One region of the Mesorhizobium sp. M0771 genome, then DNA from elsewhere that is predicted to be linked to it. Evidence: predicted binding sites of a transcription regulator. Region 1 holds the regulator's gene; each other region holds the start of a gene.
The links. The regulator LexA, encoded in region 1, represses DNA repair genes until DNA is damaged. The targets are predictions, from matches to a motif close to TGTTCNNNNTGTGTTCNG.

Region 1 (4,558 bases):
CATCTGGCTTCGACGAGCTGGATAAACAGGTTGGTCAGCGCGATGCTTTTTCTGCGCACCGCCGCCATGTCGACGTCGTTCCAGATATCGAGCGCGCCCTTGAGCGCCCGCATCGACAGCACCGGCTGCGTTCCGCACAGGAAGCGGCGGATGCCGCTGCCGACGGCAAAGCCCTGCTCGAAGGCAAAGGGCCGCGCATGGCCCCACCAGCCGCTGAGCGGCTGGCTGATATCACCATGGTGGCGCTCGGCCGCGTAGATGAAGGCCGGCGAGCCCGGGCCGCCATTGAGGTATTTGTAGGTGCAGCCGACGGCGAAATCGGCATTGGCACGGTCAAGTTCGACCGGCAAGGCGCCGGCCGTGTGGCAGAGATCCCAGATGATCAGCGCGCCGGCGTCATGTGCCTTGCGCGTCAGCGCCGCCATGTCGCGCAACTGGCCGGATTTGTAGTTGACGTGGTTGACCAGGATGACGGCAACGCTGTCGTCGATCAGCTCCTCGATTGCGGCCGCGTCGACGCCCTCCAGCCGCAGCCGCGTTCCCGGCCGGGTCGAGGCGACGCCTTCGGCCATGTAGAGGTCGGTCGGGAAACTGTCGCCCTCGGCAACGATGACCGACCGATCCGGCCGCATGCCGAGCGCTGCGTGCAGCAGCTTGTAGATGTTGATCGAGGTTGTGTCGCAGACCACCGTCTGCCCATCAGCCGCGCCGATCAGTCGCCCGAGCTGATCTCCGAGTTCCACCGGCATGTTGAACCAGCCGGCGGTGTTCCAGGCGCGAATGAGGTCGTGCGCCCATTCCTGCGTGGCGGCCTGCTGCAGTTCGCTGAAGACGACCGCTGACGCGGCGCCCAGGGAATTGCCGTCGAGATAAATCACGCCTTGCGGCAAGACAAAGCGTTCACGCATGGAGCGCAGCGGATCGGCGGCATCCATTGCTTCGATTGTAGCGAGATCGGGTGTCGTGCTCATGATCCGGCGCCCCTCCATGGACAAACGCGCGCGGCGGAGCCTGCCGCCCAAACATGCCGGCGATCTTGAGTGGTCGCCCTTGAACTGTCAAACATTATATATAATTCACCCACTGAAAGGCTTTGATATATAATGATCCGCCCGAGCGTTTATGTCTGATGGATCACGATGCTGGATGACGAGCAGACCTCGAAGACGGAAGTGGCCTATCGCCTGCTCAGGCGCGATATTCTTGCGACCCGGCTGGCGCCTGCCGCGCCGTTGAAGCTGAGCACGCTGCGCAACACCTACGGCATCGGCTGGACGCCGTTGCGCGAGGCGCTGTCGCGGCTGGAGGCGGAACGGCTTGTGACCGCCATCAGCAACCGCGGGTTTGCGGTCGCTCCCGTCTCTCGGGCGGAGCTCGAGGATTTGGCGCGTGCGCGGCTGGTGGTCGAACTGCCCCTGCTGGTGGAATCGATCGAGAAGGGCGACCGTGAGTGGGAAGACGCGGTCGTTGCCGCCCACTATCGTCTCTCACGGTGCGGGTCTGTTCTCGACGATCCATCGGATGATGCGGTCGACGCGTGGTACGAAAAACACGATGCCTTCCATGCGGCGCTGCTCAGTGCCGCGACATCCAGCTGGCTGCTGCGCTTCAATGCAACGATTTCCGACCAATTGCATCGCCATCACCGCTTTCTGGGTCTGGCCCCGACGCTGCGCGCCGCCGCCGGCCGCACGGACGGACACCGGAAGGCCGTGGCGGCCCTGCGCGACGCCGTGGCGATCGAACACCATACCGCCCTGATGGAAGCGGCCCTCGATCGCGACGTCGAACGTGCGAAAACTCTGATGACCGCTCACATCGGCTACACGCTGCGGGTCTATGCCCAGAGAGAACCCCGCGCGGATGCTGCGCAGCCCCGTCCGAAAAGGAAGCGGCGATCGTAGCCGACGACGCAGGGCACTTTGTCTTCGTTTCACCCCGTTGCTGGCAACTGGGCGCAGGCGGCGCTCGCAGCGCCGAACGTTACGCTGAACAAAACGTCAACACATTCATTAAACTTTAAAAGGTTGCGGAACACAACTGGAACAGATAGTGTTTGTTCTGGGTTTGTTTTTTCTGATTCTGGTTTCAGAACCCTTGGGGGCCGCGATGCTGACGCGCAAACAACATGAGCTTCTGATGTTCATCCATGAACGCCTGAAGGAGAGCGGAATCCCGCCGTCCTTCGACGAGATGAAGGAAGCGCTCGACCTCGCCTCCAAGTCCGGCATCCACCGCCTGATCACGGCGCTTGAGGAGCGCGGTTTCATTCGCCGGCTGCCGAACCGGGCGCGCGCGCTGGAAGTGCTGCGGCTGCCCGACTCGATCGCACCAGGCCTCAATGCGGCGAGGAAGTTTTCGCCGAGCATCATTCAGGGCAGTCTTGGTCAAACCGGCCAAGGGCAAGGCGGCCAAGGACAAGGCGCGTTGGGCCAAGGCGGTCTCGGCCGCCAGATCAAGCCGGGCTCGCCGTCGCGTTCGATGTCGGCCGGCAATGACGATGCCGTTTCCGCGATTTCAATCCCGGTTATGGGACGCATCGCCGCCGGCGTGCCGATCGACGCCATCCAGCATCAGACCCATTCGATCTCGGTGCCGCCCGATATGATCATGGGCGGCGAACACTACGCGCTCGAGGTCAAGGGCGATTCGATGATCGAGGCCGGCATTTTCGATGGCGACACGGTCATCATCCGCAATGCCGACACAGCCAGCCCCGGCGAGATCGTGGTGGCGTTGGTCGACGATGAGGAAGCGACCCTGAAACGCTTCCGCCGCAAGGGCGCCTCGATCGCCCTGGAAGCCGCCAACCCGGCCTACGAGACCCGCATTTTTGGACCGGACAGGGTGAAGGTGCAGGGCAAGCTTGTCGGATTGATCCGGCGCTACTGAGCCGGCTTGGGTTTGTACTTTTCACGCTGGTTGTAAGGCGGCAGGCCGCGCGCTTCGCGGGAGAAGCGGCGTTGCTCGTGCCAGGGGCGATACGGCTTGTCGACGGCGAAGCGGATGGTTGGCGCTGCAGCTGCCGATTGCGGATCGAAGAAGACGGCGGCGCTGCCGTCGCGGGCCAGCTGTTTCTTCGTCACGACCAGCACCAGCGGGTCGCGGCACGGATTGTAGGCGGTGGCGTCATCGATGACGATCAGGCTCGCGAAGGCACAGGCCGGCCGCGCCGTCTTGCGGTCTTTCGCAAGCGCTACAATGGCTCCGGAAGGGTGCCGGGCGATACAGAGATCGCCGGTGCAATAGAAGGGCGAGCCGGGCGGCAGATCGAGCGGATCGAGATCGAACCGCGTATCTGTTGCCTCGAAAATCTCAGGTGGGATAATGGTTTCGGCCCGCAGCGCCCGTTTCCAATTGTCCGTGGTGAATTCGTTGGAGCGTTCGCGGTTGAGGGCGAGTTCGCCGCCACCGATCGGCATGGCCACCAGATGCGCATCCTCGGATATGAGCACGTCTGGCGTAAGCACCTGCGGCACCGTCAACAGGCCGGCCAGCGCGAAAGGCACGGCCGCCAACCTGAGCCAGGTGGTGGCCATGGTGGCGATGACGAGGGCGACCGCCACCAACAGCACCGAGCGGATGGAGATCAGCCCGACGGCGTCGACCGGCGAGCGCTCGGAAATCCAGGCCGATATAGCGATCATCGCCATCAGACCTTTGCCCATCACATAGAGGAACGGCCCGTCGGCGCCGAACGGCATCGCCAGTGCGCTGAGCACGGCAAAGGGCATGACGATCAACGAAACAATCGGCATCACGGCCAGATTGGCGATCAGGCTGAGCGGCGACACACGCTGAAAATGCCAGATGGCGAACAGCAAGGTTGCACTGCCGGCGATGATCGAGGTCATTGCGAGGCCGCCCATGGCCAGCGCGAATTTTCGCGACAGGAAGCCGACGAAGGAGCGCTTTGCCGGCGGCGTTCTCACCTTGTCGGCGCGGTAATCGGCCCAGCCGGCATAGGCGCCGACAAGGGCGGCGGTGGCGGCAAACGACATCTGGAAGCTGGGACCGACCACCTCGTGCGGCGACACCAGGATGACGGCAATGGCGGAGATCGCCAGATTGCGCATGGTGAGTGCGGCGCGATCAAACAGCACGGCGACAAGCATGACCGCCAGCATGATGAAGCTGCGCTCGGCGGCAACCACGACGCCTGAAATAACGAGATAGGCGGCGATCGAGACAAGCGCTGCCGCGGCCGCATATTTCTTCACCGGCCGGCGCGAAGAGAAAACGGGAAACAGCGCAAAGGCGCCACGCAGCAACGCCATGATGGTGCCGGCAACCAGCGCCATGTGCAGGCCGGAGATGGAGATGATGTGGTAGATGCCGGTGCGCCGCATCGCTTCGTTGACCTCGTCGTTGACCTCGTCCGGGATGCCGGCGCGCACGCCGACAATCAGCGCCGCGGCAATCTCGCCTTCGGCGCCGCCGATCTTGCCCCTGATATGGTCGGCAATGTTTTCGCGCGCGTTCTCGATTGCCGAGGAGAGCCGTGCGGTCAGCGGCGGCGGTCCCTGCGTAGCAATGGTTTTCGGATTGCCGAGAAAGA
Region 2 (4,558 bases), on a different contig from region 1:
ATTGTCCTCGGAGACCGGGATCGGGAACTCGCCGCCGGCGAGGAAGCTTGCCGTCTGGCCCGAGCGGGCGATCAGGTTCGGCTCGGCCAGCCGCCTGGCGAGACCACGTTCCTCCAGCGCCTTGATGGCGACGTCGATCGACAGGCCGTTGGACAGCAGCCGGCCGATGATCTCGCCATTGCCGGCTCCCGGCACCGTGCCAGGATCGAGGGTGACGTCGCGCCCGCCAATGCCGTAAGCGAAATTGGCGCTGTATTTGGCGCCGAGATCCTGTCCGGCCTGGCGATTGATCTCGACGAAGCGGACGTTGAGCTGAACCTGCTGCGAGGACGAGATGTTGACCGAATTGATCACTTCTTCATTGCCGGAGAAGCGGCTGGCGATCTTGCTTGCCTTCTCGGCGGCGACCGCGTCATCGGCCTCGCCCGACAGCACGACGCGGCCATTGGCCGAGCCGACCTTGATCTTGGCGTCCGGCACGCTGGCGCGAATGGTGCTGGCCAGCTGGTCGGTGTCCAGCGTCACCTCGATGTCGACGGTGCCGACCAACTGCTTGTTCTCGTCGAACAGCGCGATGCCGGTGGTGCCGAGATTGTTGCCCAGCACATAGAAGGATTTGTCGGTCAGCGGATTGACGTTGGCGATCTCCGGATCGCCGATGACGATCTGGTAGAAGGCGGCATTGGTCATGACCGTCTTCGGCTTGCCCTTGGCTACCTTGATCGACGCATTCGTTGTGGACGAGACATGGACGATATCGTTGTCGGCCTTGGCTGGCGCACTGAGGCCGAGCATTGCGGCCGCGGCCAGGCAAGCCCCCACCGCAAGCGCCCGCATTGGGCGCAGCCCTTTCGTAGTTCGAAATGCATGAAGTCCCGACATCTGTCCCGTCCCTCGCCCGGTCCCCACCGGCAGTTATTGCTGGTCCCGCGCAGGAACCTGGTATTCTTCGACCTGCGTGCCGCGCGTCACGATGATCGTCTTGAATTTCGGCTTCTCAGGCTCCTTGGTCGCGGCAGTGAACAGCGCGCCGGCAGCGGCCTGGACGCCGGAGGCGACCGATCCGCCGAAGGACGAGATGGTGGTGACGCCGTCCTTGGCGGCCCCTCCGTCTGCGGCCGAGCGGAGCGACAGCGACAAGGTGCCGACGGTGCGGGCAAGCGCCACTTTCTGCGCGCCTTCGGTCGTCACCTCGATGGTGACGGAATTGGCGATCTGCGGTGCGGTCTGGCGCTCGTCGGCGCCCTGCCCCACGGTCAGCACCTTGGCGTCGGAGACGACAATCTCGGAGGTAACGGTCGATCCGGCAGCGCCCTGTGCGTTCTTGGCCACTTCCTGGATTTCGCCCGCATCGCGTGTCAGCACCACGTCGACCCGGTCGCCCGGCATGACGAAGCCGCCGACACCGGCGATCTCGTCGGTGCGGATTGTCACCGCCCGCATGCCGGGCGTCATCATGTTTGATAGCGTCGCGCGGCCGTTCGGCCCCGACAATTTGCTGATCAGCACCGGCTCGTTGACCTCGATCGGCGACAATACCACGCGGCTGCCTTCGGCGAGCAATGCATTGACTGTGGTGAACGCGCCCTGCGGCACCGAATCCTCGGACCATGGGATTTCGCTGAGCTGCGCCCGGTCAAGCTCCATGCCGTAACGCAGCGGCGCGTTGGCCACCACTATGGTCTTGAAGACGACCTTGGGGACGGCGGGCGCCGGGATCGACGCCGTTTTCTCTTCGGCATCGGCCTTGGCCTGGCTTTTCACCCAGAAATCCGCGGCAAAGATTGAAATCGCGCCGAAGACGGCAGCGATGCCAATCATCGTTATGGCCTTGCCCCTCACAACCAACCCCTGACATTCGTGGTCTTTTGTTTTGTTGAGGCGACGCTAGGCCGCTTTGTTAAAGATTCAGGAATCGCGGCCGCTCTCGCTGGACCTATTTCCGCCGGCTTGGTTATCGAAAGGTTTTAGGATAAGAAGGGTTTAATCCCCGAACGTAACAGGAACTTCCGTCGCTTGGCGCCGAAAAGCGTGGCAGTATCGACGGGTGATTCGCGGCACCGGATTCTATGGCAGGCATGGACGACAACAACGATCTTTTCGGCAATCTGGAAAAGCAGCCCCAATCGGCTCGGACACCGGCGCGGCCGGCCGACCCGCTGCTGCAGGCCACGAAACGTTCCGTTGCGACCAAGGACGGCAGCGAGGGCTATAGTGCCGCCGACATCGAGGTGCTGGAGGGGCTGGAGCCGGTGCGGCGCCGTCCCGGCATGTATATTGGCGGCACCGACGACAAGGCGATGCACCATCTGTTTGCCGAGGTCATCGATAATTCGATGGACGAGGCGGTCGCCGGCCATGCCACCTTCATCGATGTCGAGCTGTCGGCCGACGGGTTTCTGACCGTCACCGACAATGGCCGCGGCATTCCGGTCGATCCGCATCCGAAATTCAAGAAACCGGCGCTCGAAGTCATCATGACGACGCTGCATTCGGGCGGCAAGTTCGATAGCAAGGTCTATGAGACCTCCGGCGGTCTGCACGGTGTCGGCGTCTCGGTCGTCAATGCGCTGTCGGACCATCTCGAAGTCGAGGTCGCGCGCGGTCGCCAGCTTTACCGCCAAAGGTTCTCGCGCGGCGTTCCGGTGAGCGGGCTGGAGCAGCTCGGCGAAGTGCACAACCGGCGCGGCACCAAAATCCGCTTCCATCCCGACGAGCAGATTTTCGGCAAGGGCGCCGCCTTCGAGCCGGCGCGGCTCTATCGCATGACCCGCTCGAAAGCCTATCTGTTCGGCGGCGTCGAGATCCGCTGGAGCTGCGACCCATCGCTGATCAAGGAAAAGGACCAGACGCCGGCCAAGGCGGAGTTCCATTTCCCCGGCGGCTTGAAGGACTATCTCAAGGCATCGCTCGGCGATGATTTCCAGGTGACCCGCGAAATCTTCGCCGGCAAGAGCGAGAAGCAGGGCGGCCACGGTTCGCTGGAATGGGCGGTGACCTGGTTCGGCGGTGACGGCTTCGTCAACTCCTACTGCAACACCATCCCGACCGGCGAAGGCGGCACGCATGAGGCCGGCTTTCGCAATGTGCTGACGCGCGGGCTTCGGGCCTATGCCGACCTGGTCGGCAACAAGCGCGCCTCGATCGTCACCTCCGAAGACGTGATGATCTCGGCGGCAGGCATGCTGTCGGTGTTTATTCGCGAGCCGGAATTCGTCGGCCAGACCAAGGACAGGCTGGCAACGATCGAAGCCATTCGCATTGTCGAGACCGCCATCCGCGATCCCTTCGACCACTGGCTGGCCGACAATCCGCAGGAAGCCTCCAAGCTGCTGGAATGGGTGATTGCGCGCGCCGACGAGCGGGTGCGCCGGCGCCAGGAAAAGGAAGTGTCGCGCAAGAGCGCGGTGCGCAAGCTGCGCCTTCCCGGCAAGCTCGCCGACTGCACGCAGAATGCCGCCGCGGGCGCCGAACTGTTCATCGTCGAAGGCGACTCGGCCGGCGGCTCGGCCAAGCAGGCGCGCGACCGCGCCAGCCAGGCGGTGCTGCCGCTGCGCGGAAAAATCCTCAACGTCGCCAGCGCCGGCAACGACAAGCTAGCCGCCAACCAGCAGATTTCGGACCTGATTCAGGCGCTCGGCTGCGGCACGCGCTCGAAATACCGCGACGAGGATTTGCGCTACGACCGCGTGATCATCATGACCGACGCCGACGTCGACGGCGCTCACATAGCCTCGCTGCTGATCACCTTCTTCTACCAGGAAATGCCGAATCTGGTGAATGGCGGCCATCTCTATCTGGCGGTGCCGCCGCTCTATTCGATCCGGCAAGGCGGCAAGGTTGCCTATGCCAGGGACGATGCGCACAAGGACGAGCTGTTGCGCACCGAATTCACCGGCCGCGCCAAGGTCGAGATCGGCCGCTTCAAGGGCCTGGGCGAGATGATGGCCGCGCAGCTCAAGGAAACCACCATGGACCCGAGGAAGCGCACGCTGCTCAGGGTCGATGTCATCGACGCCGTGGCCGCGACCAAGGATGCTGTCGACGCGCTGATGGGCACCAAGCCGGAAGCCCGCTTCCGCTTCATCCAGGAACGCGCCGAATTCGCCGCGACGGAAGTGCTGGATATCTGAGCGCTGGCCAACTCTTCGTTTTGACGCAGTTCCGGGCGGAAAACCGTTTCACACTTTTCCTGGAACTGCTCTAGCCTGCGCTTCCGATACGGAGACCAGCTTATGATCTGGGCGCGGCTGAAGAGCTACTTCGAAACCAGTTTGGCGGGCCTGACGCAGCCGACGCGCTCGGATTGGATTTTCGCCCTGCGCACGGTTTCGGCCGGTCTGATCGCGCTTCTCGCTGCTTACGCGCTAAAACTCGACCACCCGCAATGGGCGATGATGACGGTCTTCATCGTCGCCCAGCCGGTCGCCGGCATGGTGCTGGCGAAAGGTTTTTACCGGCTGCTCGGCACGCTGGCCGGTGGACTTGCGGCGATCGGCATCACCTCGGTTTTCGGCACCAATCCCTGGCTGCTGGTCACGGCGCTGTCCGTCTGGAT
Region 3 (4,558 bases), on a different contig from region 1:
AGGCGAGAATGTCCGGCGTGCCGTCGCCGAACACCAGGCGGCAACCGGGGTGATAGGCGAGCTTCTCGACCTTGGCCTGCTGCCAGGCGCGCACGACGCCGGCCACCGTGTTGCGGTCTGCCAGTCCGATCGAGGAAAAGCCGAGGAATTTGGCCGCCACCACCAGCTCCTCCGGCTTGGAGGCGCCGCGCAGGAAGGAGAAGTTCGACTGGATGCCGAATTCCGCATAGGGGATGACGGTCAGCGCGTTCATGCGAAGACCCCATGCATGAACCAGCGCGGCGGCACCTGCGGGTTGCCATAGAGGCCTTGCCGGTAGAGCCAGTAGCGGCGGCCGTCGGCATCCTCGATCCGGAAATAGTCACGCGTCGATGTGAGCGGATCGCTTGACGTTTCACGCCACCATTCCGGCGCGATGCGTTCCGGCCCCTCGGCGCGCGCGACCCGGTAGAGCGCGCGGCGCCAGCGGAAATTCATCGGCGGACCCTCAGGCATTTCGGTGGCCGGCACCTCGATCGGCTCGGGCGAACGGAACAGCCGGATCGGCCGTTCCGGCGGGAAGATGGTTGCGCGCGGCGCGTCTTTCGAGCCCGGCTTCCTGAGCGGTGTTTTGCGTTGTGGCGCTTCCGAGAACGGGATGGTGGCGATGGCGCGCTCCGGCAGATGGCTCTCGAGGGCGACCGGTTTCAGCACCGCACTGTCGCCGAGCCTGGCGCGGATGCGGTCGGCAAAGAGTGCCATGTCGGCGCCGTCATCCTCGGTCTCGCCGGTCAAATCGGCCTGCTGCATGTCGAAGCCGGCGGCCGCCAGCACCGAAAGCCGCACCAGGTCGAAGCCGTAGCCGGCATCGATGTCCTGTTCGAGCGCGGCCAGCCGCTCATGGAACAGGCGCTGGATAAGCTTGGGTTCGCGCAACGGTCGCGAGGTACCGACAGCGATGCGGCTGACGGCGCCGTCGACGCGAAACAAAAGCAGCGCCAGCATCCTTGCGCCCTCGCCGCGGCGTTCGAGATCGGCCTTCAGCGTCACCGCCAGCAAGAGCACCAGCCGTTCGATCTCGGCGGTCAGCACGACCGGCTCGGCCAGGTGGCGTTCGACCGAAAGCGGGGCCACGGGCAGGCGCGGCGATACCGCCTCGTCGAGGCGGCCGAGCGCCTGGTCGAGCCGCAACAGCAAGGTCGCGCCGAAGCGACGGGCGAGCGGCGCGCGCGGCGCTGCCATGACCGCGCCGGCGGTCCGCAGGCCGACGCTTTCCAAGCTGGCGCGGATATCGGCCTCGATGCGCAGTGCCGCCAGCGGCAAGGGGGCGAGCAGCGCTTCCTCCTCGCCGGAGACAACGATGCGGTTGCCGCAGAAGCGCGCCGCCGCCCAGGCTGCACCCGGCGTCGCGGCCAACCCTGCGCGGACATCGAAACCCTGCTGGAAAAACCGCGCAAGGATGTCGTCCAGCATGGCGCGCTCGCCGCCGAACAGATGCGTGCAGCCGGTGACGTCGAGATAAAGGCCATCAGTACCGTCGAGCGCCACCAGCGGCGTATAGCGATCGCACCAGTCGGCGAGGCCTTCGAGCAGCCGGCGATCGGCGTCCGGATCGGCCTCGACGATGTCGATCGAGGGATGCATGGCGCGCGCATCGGCAATGCCCATGCCAGGCTTCAGATGCAGCGCCTCAGCCCGCTCGTCGAGGGCCGATATGCGCTGGGCGTTGCGGTCGCGATGGCTGATCACGAGCGGTGGGTGAGATGGCGGCAGATGATCCGAAGGCCGGGAACGCCACGACCGTCCCAGGCGCTGGCGCAGGATCCGTTCTGCCGCCAGATGCGGGAACCACAGCGACAGAATTCTCTGCCCGTTTTTCGCGGGGCTTTCTTTCTTCGAATGCGTGTTCATCGGGGTTCCACTCCAGTGTGAATTGTCCAGGCAGAGCGGTGCGGCTCTTGCCGATGCTGACGGTGAAGGCAGGCCGGCCGATCGAGCCGGCGAGCGACCCGGCGATCGTCCGGCGGCTCGCCGCTGGTGCAGCCGACACGATGAGGCGCACCGGGGCGGCGGTCGGCTCGGCTTCGCCGGCCTGGCGCAGCAGGAACACCGGCCGGCCGGCGTTTTGGGCGCGCGCGTGCAGCCGGCGCGTCGCGGTGAGGTCGAGCCGCTGCGGGCTGCCACGGATTTCGAGGATGATTGCGGCGAGCGCCGTCATCTTCGCGGCCTCCTCGGCTACCCACAGCGCATCGGTGAGTTTCGGCGCCTCGGAAAACAGCAATTGCTCCGGGGCGATACCGAACATGCCCTGCAATCCCCTGGCATAGGGAAAGCCGGCCTCGCGAAAAATCTCCGATGTGCCGATCCACAGCACGGGCAAGGGCTGGCCCCTGAGGATCAGGCTGACCAGCGACAGCACAAAGCCGGCGACGGCCCCGGCATTGCGGGTCTCAAGGCCATGGATTTCGTTCAAGGCGGCTTTCGGCAGGCCGCCGCTCAGCGCCGCATCGAGGCGCTCGACGCCGGTGGCCAGGAAAGCATCCGGCGAAGCCACGGCAAGCCCGCGGCGGATGATGGTGACATCGGCATTAGGTTCGGGCGCACCGCCGATAGCGCTGTCAGGGCACGCACGAGGTCGCTCGCCGGCCGGCACGGCCAGGCGCTCGGGCAGCGTTCCCTCGATCTTCGCGATCTGGCGGCGCAGGGCAAAAACAGTCTCCCGCGCCACGGCTGATGTCGCCATGACGGTCAATTTCTCTCATAATTGTTCCTGTTATGTTCCTATAGATTCCAGAGGGTGCCGAAAGAGTCAAGCGGAGTCAGAAGGAATTTATTCCTTGATCAAAGGTAGCGAGCCAACCTTAGGCTTTGGTCGCAGTCATTCGGTGCAAAGAAACAGTCATTGGCCAGGGACCCGTCCATTTGCCGAGTCCGGAGGGAAAGCCTATATGCCGGGATCAAAGGACAAAGCATGGCCCGCATCTACAAGACCCGCACCTGGCACGACGAACTCTCGCCCTCGATCGAGGAGATGGAGTTTCTGGCGCTGGAGGCTTACGCGCATCTGCCCGACGATTTCCGCAAGCTGACCGGCGAGATCGTCATCATGATCGCCGAATTCCCGACCGACGAGATCATGGACGATCTGTCGCTGGAGACGCCGTTCGACCTGCTTGGCCTGTTCGAGGGCCGCGGCATCGCCGAGCGCTGGAACCCGCAGACCGGCGAGGGCCCGAACCGCATCACCCTCTACCGCCGCGCCATCCTCGACTACTGGGCCGAGAACGAAGAGACGCTGGGCGACATCGTCACCCATGTGCTGATCCACGAGATCGGTCACCATTTCGGCCTGTCGGACGATGATATGGAAAAGCTCGAAGAGGCGGCGGAATAGCCCCCGCCTTTGTCATCCCAGGGCGAAGCAGGAGCGAAGCTCCGTCGCGAAGACCCTGGGATCCATGCCGTGACGGCGGTGCAGGTGCCGCGGTGCAGGAAAGCAAGCGGTTCTGCGAACAGCACAGATCCGCAGTAACGAGCGCCGGCACAAGCGTCATCTGATCCGCTGCACTCTAGGGCAAACGGCACGGCATGGATCCTAGGGTCTGCGTCGCGTCGCTTCGCTCCTTGCTTCGCCCTAGGATGACGAAGACGCGGAGGTTGACGCCTTCCCTACCAATCACTCAGCTTCGTATCCGGCCCGTATTCCTGGCCGTCGATATCCTTCACCACCGCCTGGCCGCAGCGCATCGATTTGGTCTTCTTGTCGTAGGCGTAGGTCGGCGAGCCGTACAGGTGCCAGCCCTTGTTCAGCGCCGCGGTCACCTTGTGGCAGAAGGTTGAATCGTCGGGGGCGGACAAAAAGCGGTAAAGTCTCATGGGTCAGGTCCTGTCGTGAGTTCGTCTTTTCGGGGCGGATCATGCGCCGATGGCGGCGGCCTTCGCCAGCAGTTTCTCGGCTTGCACCAGGTGCAGCCGTTCGACCATCCTGCCATCCAGCGCAATCACGCCCTTGCCGGCATTTTCGGGCAAGGCGAAAGCCTCTTTCACCGCGTGCGCCTCGGCCAAGGCTTCGGGCGCGGGCGCAAAGGCGCGGTTGGCGATTTCGATCTGGGCGGGGTGGATCAGCGTCTTGCCGTCGAAGCCCATGGCGGCGGCTTCCGTGCATTCGCGCGCAAACGCGTCGAGGTCGCGAAAATCGTTGGAGACGCCGTCGAGCATGTCGATGCCGCCGGCTCGCGCCGCCAGCACCATCTGCATCAGCCAAGGCACGAGGTAGCGCCGATCAGGCGTCGCCAGAATGCCGGTTTCCTTGACCAGATCGTTCGTTCCGGCAACGAAACAATTTAGCCGCGAAGCGCGATCGCGGCCGAGTTCGGCAATGGCGCCGATATTGAGCATGGCTTTGGGCGTCTCGATCATCGCCCAGAGCTTGACGCTGTCGGGGGCAAAATTATCGTCGAGCACGTCGCCGACTTCGAGGATGTCACGCGGCGTGGCGACCTTGGACAACAGGATGCCGTCGGGCTCGAATTTCGCCGCGGCCAGCAAATCGTCGTTGCCCCATTCGCTGGACAGCGCG
Region 4 (4,558 bases), on a different contig from region 1:
CAAGGTCGGTAACGGCCTGCCAGGCTTCTTCGGCGGTGTGCCGATGCACTGGATGAACGACTGGCCGACGCCATTCCCGATCCTGGTCGAAAGCGCCAAGGGCGCCGCCATCACGGATATCGACGGCAACAGGCTGGACGATTTCTGCCTCGGTGACACCGGCTCGATGTTCGGCCATTCGCCGCCGCCGGTGGCGCGCGCCATCCGCCGCCAGGCCGGGCGCGGCCTGACCTATATGCTGCCTTCGGAAGATGCGCTGGCCATCGGGCCGCTGCTCACACAGCGTTTCGGTCTGCCGTTCTGGCAGATCGCCACCACCGCCACCGACGCCAACCGCTTCGCGCTGCGCGTCGCCCGCGCCGTCACCGGCCGCGAAAAGATACTGGTCTTCAACGGCTGCTATCACGGCTCGGTCGACGAGACGATGGTCCGGATGGTCGACGGCAAGCCCGTGAATCGGCCGGGGCTGGCGGGTGAGTTTCGCGACCTGACCAAGACGGCGAAGGTCATTGAATTCAACGATGTCGCCGCGCTGCAAGCAGCGCTCAAGGACAAGGATGTCGCCTGCGTCATTGCTGAGCCGGTGCTGACCAATTCCTGCATGGTGCTGCCCGATCCGGGTTTTCACGACGCCTTGCGCAAACTGACGCGCGCGGCCGGAACGCTGCTTCTGATAGACGAGACGCACACGATTTCGACTGGACCCGGCGGCTACACCAGGAAATTCGGGCTGCAGCCCGACCTGTTCGTGCTGGGCAAGCCGATCGCCGGCGGCGTGCCGGCAAGCGTGTGGGGCATGAGCGACGAGGTCGCCTCGCGCTATGCCGACTACAATCGAACCAAGGAGCCGGGCTATTCCGGCATGGGCACGACGCTGTCGGCGAACCCGCTGCAGTTCGCAGCCATGCGCGCAACGCTCGAAGAGGTGATGACGCAGGAGAATTATGCCCGGATGGATCGCCTCGCCCTGCGGCTCGATGCCGGGCTGACCGGCGTCATCGATCGCTACAATCTGCCCTGGCATGTCGCCCGCGTCGGCGCCCGCGTCGAGTTCATCTGCGCCCCTGGCCCGCTCAGGAACGGCGCCGAAGCCGAGACTGCCCATGCGCCGGAGCTTGAGGCGGCTATCCATGTCGCGCTGGTCAACCAGGGCGTGCTGATCGCGCCCTTTCACAACATGATGCTGATCTCACCGGCCACCACCGGCGCCCAGGTCAACCGGCTGATCACCGCCTTCGCCACGGTTGCGGCAAGGCTGACGGCATGAGACAAGCTGCCAAGCCAAACTCGAGTACACTAATCATGACTTCACCTTCGGGCTCGACGCCCGCCGAGGCGCAAGCCTTTCTCGACGCCCATCCCGAAATCGAAGCCTTCGATATCGTCTTGACCGACGCCAACGGCGTCGGCCGCGGCAAGATCGTGCGCCGGCATGAGCTGAAAAGCATCTTCGAGGGCGGCCGCCACATGCCGATCTCGATCCTCGGCCTCGACATCACCGGCGAGGATGTGCACGAAACCGGGCTGATCTGGACGACTGGAGACGGCGATCTCAGGGCATGGCCCATTCCCGGCACGCTGGTGCCGCTTTACGGCACGAACCCGCCGCGCGGCCAGTTGCTGATGGCGATGTACCATCTCGAGGGACAGCCAATGTCGTCGGACCCGCGCTTGGCGCTGGCCAGGCAGGTCGACATCTTGGCGGCCAAGGGCCTCTATCCCGCCGGCGCCTTCGAACTCGAATTTTTCCTGCTGGCCAATGAGCGCGATGCCGATGGCAAGGTGAAACCGGCGGATGCCGTGCTCGACGGCCGCCGCTCGGCCAAGACGGAAGTCTATTCCGTCGACCATCTGCACGGCATGGAGCCGCTGTTTTCCGACATCTATGCCGCGGCTAAGGCGCAAGGCATTCCGGCCGAAACGGTGATTTCCGAATACGCGCCCGGCCAGTACGAGCTGACGCTGAACTACCGCAAGGATGTCATGCGGGCGGCCGACGACCTCGTCATGTTGAAGCGGCTGGTGCGGGCGCAGGCGCGCCGCCATGGTGTTACCGCCTGCTTCATGGCCAAGCCGATCGAAAAATATGCCGGCTCCGGCATGCATTTCCATGTTTCGCTGCAGGACAAGAACGGCCGCAACGTTTTTGCCGAAGCCGGCGGCGAAAGCTGGTCGCTGCCGCTGCTGCAGGGGCTCGGCGGGCTGATCCAGACCATGGCCGAATCGATGCTGGTGTTTGCGCCGCACGCCAATTCCTGGCGGCGCTTCGTCTCGCAGTCCTATGCGCCAGTGGCGCCGACCTGGGGCGTCAACAACCGTTCGGTGGCGCTGCGCGTGCCGGCGGGCGACGCCAAGAACCGGCGCATCGAGCACCGGCCTTCGGGCGTCGACGCCAATCCCTACCTGATCGCGGCAACGGTGCTGGCCGGCATCATCAAGGGTTTGGACGAAGGCCTCGACCCCGGCCCCGAAACCACTGGGAATGGCTATGAAGCCGCTGTCACGCGCACGACCATGCCGGTCGACTGGCGCGCCGCGATCGAGGCGGCGCGGGCATCGAGCTTCCTGAAAGAGGCGCTTGGCGAGGATCTGCATCGCACCTTCGTGGCGATCAAGCAGTCGGAGTATCTGCGCGTCGCCCGCACCGTCAGCGAGCTGGATTACCACCTCTACCTCCATGAGGTCTGAGAGACCGCCTGGAACTCGGGCAGTCGTCCTGCTAGCCCGACGATCAGGCGGCGATTACTTTTTCGCCGCCTGCATCAAATGAGGTGGCGCTGCAGCCTTCAAGAACATATCATGAACGGATGAGCGCACCTACCGTCCGTGAAAAGCTGGCAATCCTGTCTGACGCCGCCAAATACGATGCTTCCTGCGCCTCGTCCGGCTGGGCGAAGAAGGATTCGCTCCAATCCGGCGGTATCGGCTCCACAGAAGGCATGGGCATCTGCCATTCCTACGCGCCGGATGGCCGCTGCATTTCGCTCCTGAAAATCCTGCTCACCAATTTCTGCATTTACGATTGCAGCTACTGCATCAACCGCTCGTCATCGAATGTGCGCCGCGCCCGCTTTAGCATCGACGAGGTGGTGAAGCTGACCATGGATTTCTACCGGCGCAACTACATCGAGGGCCTCTTCCTGTCCTCCGGCGTCATCCGTTCGCCCGACGAGACCATGGCCGAGATGGTGGAGGTGGCGCGGCGGCTGCGGCTGGACGAAAAATTCTCCGGCTATATTCATCTGAAGACCATTCCGGAAAGCTCGGCCGAACTGGTCGAGCAGGCCGGGCTCTACGCCGACCGGCTGTCTATCAACGTCGAACTGCCGACCGATGAGGGCGTCAAGAAACTGGCGCCGGAGAAGAAGCCGGAAACGATCCGCCTTTCCATGGCGAACCTGCGCCGGAAGATGGAGGAAAAAGCCGAGCCGACGCTGAGGACCAAGAAGCGCGAACGCTTTGCGCCCGGAGGTCAGTCGACGCAGATGATCGTCGGCGCCGACAAGACATCCGACGACGGCATCTTGCACACCAGTGCGCGGCTCTATGGCAGCTACCATCTGCGGCGCGTCTATTACTCCGCCTTCAGCCCGATCCCGGATTCGTCATCGTCGCTGCCGCTGCAGAAACCGCCGCTGATGCGCGAGCACCGGCTCTATCAGGCCGACTGGCTGATGCGCTTCTACGGCTTTTCGCAGCCGGAAATCCTCGCCGGCAGCAGCGACGGCATGCTCGATCTCGCCATTGACCCCAAGCTCGCCTGGGCTTTGCGCAATCGGGCGAGGTTTCCCGTCGACATCAACCGCGCCGACCGCGAAGCGCTGCTGCGGGTTCCGGGTCTGGGCACCAAGGTGGTGGCGAAGATCCTTGAAACCCGCCGCCACCGACGCATGCGGCTGGAAGATGTCGGACGGATCTGCCATTCGATCGCCAAGCTGAGGCCCTTCATCATCGCCGAAGGCTGGTCGCCGGGCGGACTCACCAACAAGACAGGCCTGCGCGACACGATCGTAAAGTCCTGCGAACAACTGTCGCTGTTTTGACCATGCAGCCGGCTCAGCTCGACCTTGCCCGATACACTGTCCGGCTAGCGAGCCAGACCGATTTCGCCGGTTGGCGCGATGCGGCACGGCGTCTGGCGCTGAATGAGGTCCGACCTGAGGATATTAGTTGGGGTGTCGGGTCCGACGCCAATGATCCTCAAGATGCCTTGCCGGCGGTGCCAGAGGGCGCGCAGCTTACCGTCCCGCGCGAGTTCATCGCCCATGCCGAAACCGCCTTCTGCCACTCCGACCCCGGCCGGTTTGCCTTTCTCTACTGGATGCTTTGGCGCCTGCGCACCGAGCCGAAACTGCTGGCGATCGCATCCGATCCCGACACCAGGCGGCTCGAAGCCATGGAAAAGGCGGTGCGGCGCGACAGCCATAAGATGCATGCCTTCGTACGCTTCCGGAAGATCGGCGACGGCGAGAACGAGCGCTACGTCGCCTGGTTCGAGCCGGAGCATTTCATTGTCGAGCGCAACGCGGATTTCTTCGTCCGGCGGTTCACCGGCATG

Region 2: the regulator LexA is predicted to act here: its motif matches at 1,991-2,008, upstream of parE (DNA topoisomerase IV subunit B).
Region 3: the regulator LexA is predicted to act here: its motif matches at 2,745-2,762, upstream of NKI05_RS23905 (ImuA family protein).
Region 4: the regulator LexA is predicted to act here: its motif matches at 2,789-2,806, upstream of NKI05_RS09095 (putative DNA modification/repair radical SAM protein).

What each region holds. Positions count from the first base shown of each region.
Region 1 is NZ_JAMYPC010000006.1:271,721-276,278, reverse strand. Features, by position in the region: gene kynU (kynureninase) at 1-971, opposite strand, end outside; gene NKI05_RS12475 (GntR family transcriptional regulator) at 1,140-1,904, shown strand; gene lexA (transcriptional repressor LexA) at 2,110-2,892, shown strand; gene NKI05_RS12465 (ComEC/Rec2 family competence protein) at 2,886-4,558, opposite strand, start outside.
Region 2 is NZ_JAMYPC010000029.1:17,558-22,115, forward strand. Features, by position in the region: gene NKI05_RS29135 (type II and III secretion system protein family protein) at 1-837, opposite strand, end outside; gene cpaB (Flp pilus assembly protein CpaB) at 916-1,821, opposite strand; gene parE (DNA topoisomerase IV subunit B) at 2,079-4,133, shown strand; gene NKI05_RS29150 (FUSC family protein) at 4,236-4,558, shown strand, end outside.
Region 3 is NZ_JAMYPC010000018.1:416-4,973, reverse strand. Features, by position in the region: gene NKI05_RS23915 (error-prone DNA polymerase) at 1-253, opposite strand, end outside; gene NKI05_RS23910 (DUF6504 family protein) at 250-1,728, opposite strand; gene NKI05_RS23905 (ImuA family protein) at 1,670-2,722, opposite strand; gene NKI05_RS23900 (metallopeptidase family protein) at 2,951-3,373, shown strand; gene NKI05_RS23895 (DUF1737 domain-containing protein) at 3,649-3,855, opposite strand; gene NKI05_RS23890 (HpcH/HpaI aldolase/citrate lyase family protein) at 3,895-4,558, opposite strand, start outside.
Region 4 is NZ_JAMYPC010000004.1:359,669-364,226, forward strand. Features, by position in the region: gene NKI05_RS09085 (aspartate aminotransferase family protein) at 1-1,267, shown strand, start outside; gene NKI05_RS09090 (glutamine synthetase family protein) at 1,303-2,688, shown strand; gene NKI05_RS09095 (putative DNA modification/repair radical SAM protein) at 2,808-4,043, shown strand; gene NKI05_RS09100 (UdgX family uracil-DNA binding protein) at 4,046-4,558, shown strand, end outside.